Psychroserpens ponticola: one gene and its partner. The protein of the gene in region 2 interacts with the protein of the main gene of each other region in a pairwise test. Links are inferred from orthologs where the notes say so. Each region holds a gene or a part of one and is shown on either strand. Other genes may lie near its edges.

Region 1 (4,462 bases), 3.2 Mb from region 2 along the record:
CAGAGTTATTTGATTTATTCTAATACTTTAAATAAAATAGGCTTACTTGGTGTGGCATCATTTTCAAATGGAGCGATTTGCAAATTCAATAGATACTCACCATCATCTACATTATTTGGAACGTATATAAACTCGGTTATCGTACAATCCTTCCGAAGCTTTCCATTATAATTCCAAAAGGCTTTATGTGCTTTGAGTTCGCCTTCATCTTCTTCTTTATCAACACTTGGCAAATCAATTAACAAATGTTTGATGCCTTTACTCACCAAATACTGAACGGCATCTTCATGTAAATATGTCCAATTGGTTTTAGAATATTGCTTAGACAATTTATCTTTCATGTTTGGCATTGTTCTTATTACAATCGCATCACGTTTTTTATTACCTAAAGCAAACTGCAATTGTGTTTTAGAAATTACTGTGTCTTCACCTTCTTGTTCAGGAGCAACAGTAACAACTTCTGCTAAAAAGAAAAACTGTTTTAAGTTTTTGTTTACCGAATGAAATTCTTTTGTAATATGACCTACACATTCGGTATGTGTACCATGTGCATGCGGATTAAACTGAATGTTATTAAAATTGACAAATGCACCTTCAGAAACTTTCCCTATCCAACCATCTAATTCAACGGGTTCTATTTTTGGCTCATCAATATACCATGCGTTCACATTAGATTTTGAAGCTCTCATTGGAATTGAAATATCCAACGGTTTTGATAAATCTATTTGTAATTTTCTAGAATTGTATTGTATTGTTGTAATCAAGATTCATTAAGTTTAAACAGTTCTGAAGCAATTCCATCACAGAGAAATTGTCCCTTTTTCGTAACTTTCAAATGTCCATCATCAATATACAATAAATGTTGGTGTATAAAAATTTTGGATTGTTCAATTAAGTAATCCTTAAAAACTATGCCAAAGTCATTTTCTACTTTATGAAATGAAATTCCCCAAATCGTACGCAAACCTGTCATTACATATTCGTTGTATTGATCTATAATGGTTAAAGTCTCTGTTTCTATTGGAAGTATTTTACTTTGAATAGCCTTAATGTATTTTGAATTATTACGCACATTCCAACCACGTTCTTTTCCGTTAAACGAATGCGCTGAAGGCCCAATGCCTATATAAGATTTCCCTTGCCAATAGGCTGAATTATTTTTACTGAAGTAACCGTCTTTTCCGAAGTTAGACAATTCATAATGCACAAAACCTGAAGCTTCCAAAATATCTTTTAACATATGAAATTGCTCATGTGCTTGATTATCATCTACATTCTCAATGAGTCCTTTTTTTATAAAACTAGCCAATGCCGTTTTTGGCTCAACAGTAAGTGCATAACTTGAAATATGCGGAATGTTATAGGACAATGCCGTTTCTATATTTTGTTTCCAATGGTCATTACTCAAACCTGGAATTCCATAAATTAAATCAACTGAAATATTATCGAAGTATTGTGTCGCTTCTTCTAAACAACTTTTTGCTTCTTCAGCATTATGAGCACGATTCATGAGCTTTAAATCCGACTCGAAAAAAGATTGGATTCCTATTGATAAGCGGTTGATTCCAATGCTTCTATAGTCTTCAAAAACAGTTCTCGACTGCGCTCGAACAGACAAATTCTGATTTGATTGCGCTTTTATTAAATCATCAGGATTGGCTTCGAGTGTAATTTCAGGATTTGAAACCACGTCATAAGCACTATATACCGCATCGATTAAGAACTGAAGCTCTTTAATTGTTAATACACTTGGTGTTCCACCACCAAAATAAATAGTTTGAACTGTCGTGTTTTTAAATTCTTCTTTTCTAAATTGAATTTCATTAGCCAAAGCAACAACCATTTCATCTCGTTTCTTCAAACTTGTTGAAAAATGAAAATCACAATAGTGACACGCTTGTTTGCAAAATGGTATGTGAATGTAAATGCCTGACATTAATTTTAATATTTGCTAAAAAATAAATCTTTCAAATTCATAAAAATAAATTCCGCATCAAGTGCGGAATAACAAACCAACGGTTAAACGAATAAACAGTTAAACAATTTTTCTACTTTTTCACACGATCTTCATTCTGCTTTACAAAACTTGCCCAACCAGAATAACTTTTACCAACTTCAATACGACCTTCATTATAAAAATGACAAACTGCTGCAGCCAAACCATCCATAGAATCTAAATTTTTAGGCAAGGTTTTTAAACCTAACATACTTTGAAGCATTTTGGCCACTTGCTCTTTGCTGGCATTTCCGTTTCCTGTAATTGCCATTTTAATTTTTTTAGGCGCATACTCTGTAATTGGAACTTCGCGAGATAAACCAGCTGCCATTGCAACACCTTGTGCTCTTCCTAATTTTAACATACTTTGAACGTTCTTACCAAAGAAAGGTGCTTCAATTGCAATTTCATCAGGATGATGTGTGTCAATCAATTCAATAGTGCGTTCAAAAATGAGTTTTAGCTTGAGGTAATGATCACTATATTTTTTCAAATCTAGTTCATTAAGTTGCAGGAATGTCATTTTCTTTCCTTCCACTTTTATGAGTCCGAAACCCATAATTGTTGTACCTGGATCAATACCTAATATGATTTTTTCTTTAGCCATTAATTAGCAATATTGACATCCACTTAATGAGAATGTGATTCCGAAGGTAATGGTCATCAAATTGCCATTAAATGAACCAAAGCCTTCTGTTATTGGATCAAAATCACTTCCTAATCCAAGAATATACGACACATCAGTATATAAAGACATGCGTTTACTCATGGCGTAATGAATTTCAAGACCAGCCATTACATTTAAAAATGACGTCTTATTATTTGCAAAATCACCTAAAGGCTTTACAATACTATAACCTGGTCCTGCATGAGTTACTAAACCAATTCGTTCTGGCAAAAACGTAATTGTAGGATCATAGACAAACTGCACATTTATTCTAGTGTAATTTATTTTAAATTCTGGTGATTCGCCATCACTTGAAAATCTATTAAACCCAAAATCGAGTTTTGCTCCAAATTGTGGTTTAAACATGCGTTGGAATCCTGCATTAATTGTCGGAAAATTCATTGCCTTTGATTCAAATCCTTCAACAAAACCTGATTGAGATGGACTATTTAAACCTAAAGCAATTTGAGCTTTCCATTTGTTGGAATCTCTTTGAGCATATGAAAACATTGTAATCAATAAGGTTACAGCTACTATTTTATGCTTTTGAATTTTAAAAATCGAAGTCATGTTATTATAATGGTTTATTTTTACTTGAGAAACTTACATTAAGTGCTATGCATTTAGGAAGCCTTCCTTACAAAACTAAACAATTCTTTCTTTTACTTATTAAATTAAGTATTGTTGTTGGTGCATTTTATTTTATTTACAAAAAACTCATTGAACACGAAGAACTAGATTTTCATGTTTTTCTTCAATTTTTGAAAGAAAACAACATTTTTTCAACCAAAACCACACTTTTCTTACTATTTCTAACCCTTTTTAATTGGTTTTTAGAAATCTTAAAATGGAAAATCCTAGTTACAACAATAGAAAAAATAAGTTTTAAAAATGCACTTGAACAAAGTTTAGGATCCTTAACAGCTTCATTATTTACACCAAATCGAATCGGTGAATATGGTGCCAAAGCTATTTACTATCCGTCAGGAAAAAGAAAAAAAATTGTGTTACTTAACTTTTTAGGCAATATGATGCAAATGAGTACTACTATTATATTTGGCAGTATTGGTTTATATCTTTTAAATTCTAAATATGAACTAGATATTAATTATTTAAAAGTCTCTCGGTTTTTAGTCGTAATAATTGTTATTGCACTCTTTACTGCTTTTGGACTTAAACAAAATAACTTTAAAATTAAAGGAGTTTCTATAGAACGTTTGATAGCGTTTTTTAAAAGCATTTCTGCTAAAACAAAAATCTTAGGTCTCGTTTTATCTATTGTTAGGTATCTTGTATTTTCCTTTCAATTTTATTATTTACTAACTATTTTTGGAGTGAATGTGAGTTATTATAATGCTATGATTGTGATTACTTCAATGTATGTTTTAGCTTCGGTAATTCCTTCCGTTTTTATTTTTGATGTGGTTATAAAAAGTAGCGTCGCAGTATATTTATTTACTATTGTTGGCGTAAACGATTTTACGACACTTTGTATAATAACTTTAATGTGGCTACTTAATTTTGTTTTGCCTAGTTTGTTTGGAAGTTACTACGTACTAAATTTTAATTTATCAAAAGACACTAACCTGTAATGTTAATCATCACTATCGTTATCATCATTTTATATCTGCTTCTAATTGGCTGCTTTACTATTGGATTTGATAAAGTAAAATCAATGCCTCTAGAGGATATAAAACCTAAAATTGACTTTAGTATTGTTATTCCGTTTAGGAATGAAGCTGAAAATTTACCAGATTTATTAAATTCTATTTTAGAATTGAAATACGTAAAACACAAAT
Region 2 (4,283 bases):
GATATTGAAGTGGATACTGAGAATATTGAAGAATTTATTCAAACCGTAAAACATATTGCACCAACTTTTGGAGGTATTAACCTAGAAGATATTAAAGCTCCTGAAGCTTTTGAAATTGAAAAGCGATTAAAAGAAGAGCTTGATATTCCAGTAATGCATGATGACCAACATGGTACTGCAATTATTTCTGCTGCTGCTTTAATTAATGCTTTAGAAATAGCCGAAAAAAAGATCGATGAAGTTCAAATTGTAATTAGTGGAGCAGGAGCTGCTGCCATTTCTTGTTCAAGACTATATCAATCTTGTGGTGCCAAACGAGAAAATATGGTAATGCTAGATAGTAAAGGTGTTATTAGAAAGGATCGCGATAATCTAACGTCTCAAAAGGCTGAATTTGCAACAGATCGAAAAATAGATACTCTTGAAGAAGCTATGAAAGGTGCTGATGTATTTATAGGTTTATCCATGGCAGATATCGTGAAACCACATATGTTAAAAATGATGGCTTCAAATCCTATCGTCTTTGCAATGGCCAATCCAAATCCAGAAATTGAATATCAGTTAGCAATTGATACACGTGATGATATCATTATGGCTACTGGTCGAAGTGATCATCCTAATCAGGTGAACAATGTACTCGGTTTTCCTTTTATTTTTAGAGGCGCTTTAGATGTTCGAGCTACAAAAATAAATGAGGCTATGAAAATGGCTGCAGTAAAAGCATTGGCCGATTTAACTAAAGAACCTGTGCCAGAACAAGTAAATATTGCCTATGGCGAAACGCGATTAACTTTTGGTAAAGACTATATCATTCCGAAACCTTTTGATCCAAGACTTATTGCTACTGTGCCTCCTGCTGTTGCAAAAGCAGCTATGGAAAGTGGTGTGAGTAAAGAGCCTATTGAAGATTGGAACAAATATGAAGAAGAGTTATTACAGCGATTAGGTGCAGATAATAAGATTGTACGTTTACTACATAATCGTGCTAAATTAAACTCTAAGCGTGTTGTTTTTGCTGAAGCAGATCAACTTGACGTTTTAAAAGCTGCTCAAATTGCTTATGATGAAGGCATTGCTATTCCAATTTTATTAGGTCGAAAAGAGACTATTTTAGAACTTATGGAAGAAATTGAGTTTGATGCTGATGTTGAAATTATCGACCCTAAATCTGACGAAGAGTTAGAGCGTAAAAATAAATATGCTGAAGTCTATTGGAAAAACCGAAAACGCAAAGGCGTAACCTTATACTCCTCTGAAAAAATTATGCGTGAGCGTAACTATTTTGCAGCTATGATGGTTAATGAAGGTGATGCCGATGCCCTAGTTACTGGCTTTTCTCGAAGCTATCCTACAGTTGTTAAGCCTATGCTTGAACTTATTGGTTTAGCTCCAGGAGCTACTCGAATTGCAACTACGAATGTGATGATGACCAAACGCGGACCAATGTTTTTAAGTGATACATCTATAAACATTAATCCTTCTGCTAATGATCTAACACGTATTGCTCAAATGACAGCTAAAGTTGTAAGAATGTTTGGCATGACACCTGTTATGGCAATGACATCTTTTTCAAATTTTGGATCTTCAAAAAGTCAAACAGCAACAAAAGTTCGTGAAGCTGTTGAATATTTACACAAACGTCATCCTAGTTTATTGGTAGATGGAGAGTTGCAAACCGATTTTGCATTGAATAGTGAAATGCTTCAAGATATTTTTCCGTTTTCAAAGTTAGCAGGCAAAAAAGTAAATACACTTATTTTTCCTAATCTTGAGTCAGCAAATATTACTTATAAACTTTTAAAAGAGTTGAATAAAGCAGATTCTATTGGTCCAATTATGATGGGAATGCGTAAACCCGTTCACATACTTCAATTAGATGCAAGTGTTGACGAAATTGTTAATATGACAGCAATCGCTGTAATTGATGCTCAGCAAAAGGAAAAAATTGAAAATGAACGCCTAAAACATTAGCAAACATCACCTTTGAAATGTAAATAATTTTATTACATTTGAGTTTTTAACCTAAGCTAATAAATGATTACGCATATTCAGGGGAAATTAGTAGAGAAGAACCCAACAGATGTTGTTATAGATTGCAATGGTGTTGGTTATTTGTTGAACATATCATTACATACGTATTCTCAAATTCCTGATCAAGAAAACCTAAAGTTATTTGCGTATTTGATTGTGCGCGAAGATGCACATACGCTTTACGGATTTTCTTCAGTTTCTGAACGTGAAATTTTTAAACTTTTATTGTCTGTTAGTGGGATTGGAGCTAGCACAGCAAGGACTATGTTGTCTTCACTTACTCCACAACAAGTTAAAGAAGGTATTGCTCATGGCGATGTTGCTTTGATTCAATCTATAAAAGGAATTGGTGCAAAAACAGCGGCAAGAGTAATATTAGATTTAAAAGATAAAGTTTTGAAGGTTTATGATATTGATGAAGTTTCTGTTAATAAAAACAATACTAATAAAGATGAAGCGTTATCTGCTTTAGAAGTTCTTGGATTTGCTAAAAAACAATCCGAACGCGTATTAGACAAATTATTGTCGCAACAACCAGATTCAAATGTAGAAACCCTTATTAAGGACGCATTAAAAAATTTATAAATTTGATTAAAATAACTAACGATACCTTGCTTAAATCTTTACAACGTTTTATCTTGATTCTAATTTTGGTGCTAGTTAGTACTTCTGCTTTTTCACAGCAAATACCAACAGGACAAGATACTACAGCTACAGCTAAAACAGGCTTTTCATTAGGTAGTATGAATATGCCTAATCCTCAAAGTATTGTTTCAAAATATACTTATGATCCTGTTACAGATCGTTACATTTATACAGAATCAGTTGGCAAATTTAATATTAATTATCCAATAATATTAACACCAGCAGAGTTTCAAAAATTAGTTTTACAAGAGCAACAACAATTGTACTATAAACAAAAAATTGATGCGAAAGAGGGTAAAAAAGAAGGTGCTGAAGAAGAGCAAAAAAATCTGTTGCCAGAGTTTTATATCAATTCAGGGTTTTTCGAAACTGTTTTTGGTGGTAATACTATAGAAGTGATTCCTCAAGGTTCTGTTGAAATGGATTTAGGTATTTTGTATACCAAACAAGATAATCCAACATTTTCTCCTAGAAACAGAAGTAATTTTACATTTGATTTTGATCAACGTATCAGTTTAAGTTTACTCGGTAAAGTGGGAACAAGATTACAGGTAACCGCTAATTATGATACAGAATCTACTTTTGATTTTCAAAACTTAATTAAGTTAGAATACACACCAACCGAAGACGATATTGTAAGAAAAATTGAAGTAGGTAACGTTGCCATGCCTCTTAATAGTTCATTAATTACTGGAGCCCAAAGTCTTTTCGGTGTAAAAACTGAATTGCAATTTGGAAAAACAAGAGTGACCGCTATCTTTTCTGAACAACGATCTCAATCACAATCTGTTACTGCTCAAGGTGGAGGAACATTAGAAGAATTTGAGTTTTTCGCAAGGGATTATGATGAAAATAGACACTTCTTTTTGGCACAACACTTTAGAAATAATTATGATGAAGCGATGCTTCGGTATCCATACATTAATAATAATATCCAAATTACACGTGTTGAAGTTTGGGTGACAAATAGAAGTAATCAAACAGATAACGTTAGAAATTTAGCAGCATTCCAAGATTTAGGAGAGTCAGAAGTAATAGGTTTAAATAGTCCACCACCAGGATTTGTTAATGTAGGTGCTAATCAGCCACCAGATAATGGTAATAACGACTTCGATCCAACAAATATAGCAGGACCAGGTTCTTTACTGTCTCCTTTAGTTAGAGATATTACAACTGTCGAACAAGGTATTCAGGTGCCAGCCAATGAAGGATTCGATTTTGGTAAATTAGAAAATGCTAGAAAATTACAAGAAGGTTCCGACTATCAATTACAACAGCAACTAGGTTATATTTCACTTAACCAAAGACTTTTAAATGATGAAATTTTAGCAGTGGCTTTCCAATATACTATTGGTGGAGAAGTGTATCAAGTTGGTGAATTTGCAAATGATGGTGTTAATTCTACGGCAACAAATAATGATGATGATCAAGATGGCATTCCTAATGATGCAGATGTAGATGTAAATGGAGATGGTTCTCCTGACAATGGCACTGATACAGATGGAGATGGAATTAATGATGCAACTGATGCCGATGTAAATGGCGATGGAACTCTTGACAATGGTACAGATTTCGATGGTGATGGAATTAATGACAACTCCATTGTT

The links. Proteins that work in one complex are often made in the same cells at the same time.
Region 1: the proteins of ruvA (region 2) and ruvC interact in binary tests that used the Escherichia coli proteins (3 or more experiments, as listed by UniProt). The link is inferred for Psychroserpens ponticola from one-to-one orthologs.

What each region holds. Positions count from the first base shown.
Region 1 is NZ_CP116221.1:3,375,120-3,379,581, forward strand. Bases 827-3,713 are described here. They hold ruvC (crossover junction endodeoxyribonuclease RuvC), read right to left. Parts: upstream 2,604-3,713; coding sequence 2,049-2,603; downstream 827-2,048. Other genes in these bases: hemW (radical SAM family heme chaperone HemW), read right to left, coding at 827-1,936; MUN68_RS14905 (outer membrane beta-barrel protein), read right to left, coding at 2,607-3,233; MUN68_RS14910 (lysylphosphatidylglycerol synthase domain-containing protein), read left to right, coding at 3,281-3,713. In the rest of the region: MUN68_RS14890 (cyclase family protein), read right to left, coding at 15-764; more of hemW, read right to left, coding at 761-826; more of MUN68_RS14910, read left to right, coding at 3,714-4,255; MUN68_RS14915 (glycosyltransferase), read left to right, coding at 4,255-4,462.
Region 2 is NZ_CP116221.1:189,805-194,087, forward strand. The notes cover bases 1,118-3,825. They hold ruvA (Holliday junction branch migration protein RuvA), read left to right. Parts: upstream 1,118-2,034; coding sequence 2,035-2,616; downstream 2,617-3,825. Other genes in these bases: MUN68_RS00780 (NADP-dependent malic enzyme), read left to right, coding at 1,118-1,971; sov (T9SS outer membrane translocon Sov/SprA), read left to right, coding at 2,622-3,825. Also shown: more of MUN68_RS00780, read left to right, coding at 1-1,117; more of sov, read left to right, coding at 3,826-4,283. UniProt on the Escherichia coli protein: The RuvA-RuvB-RuvC complex processes Holliday junction (HJ) DNA during genetic recombination and DNA repair.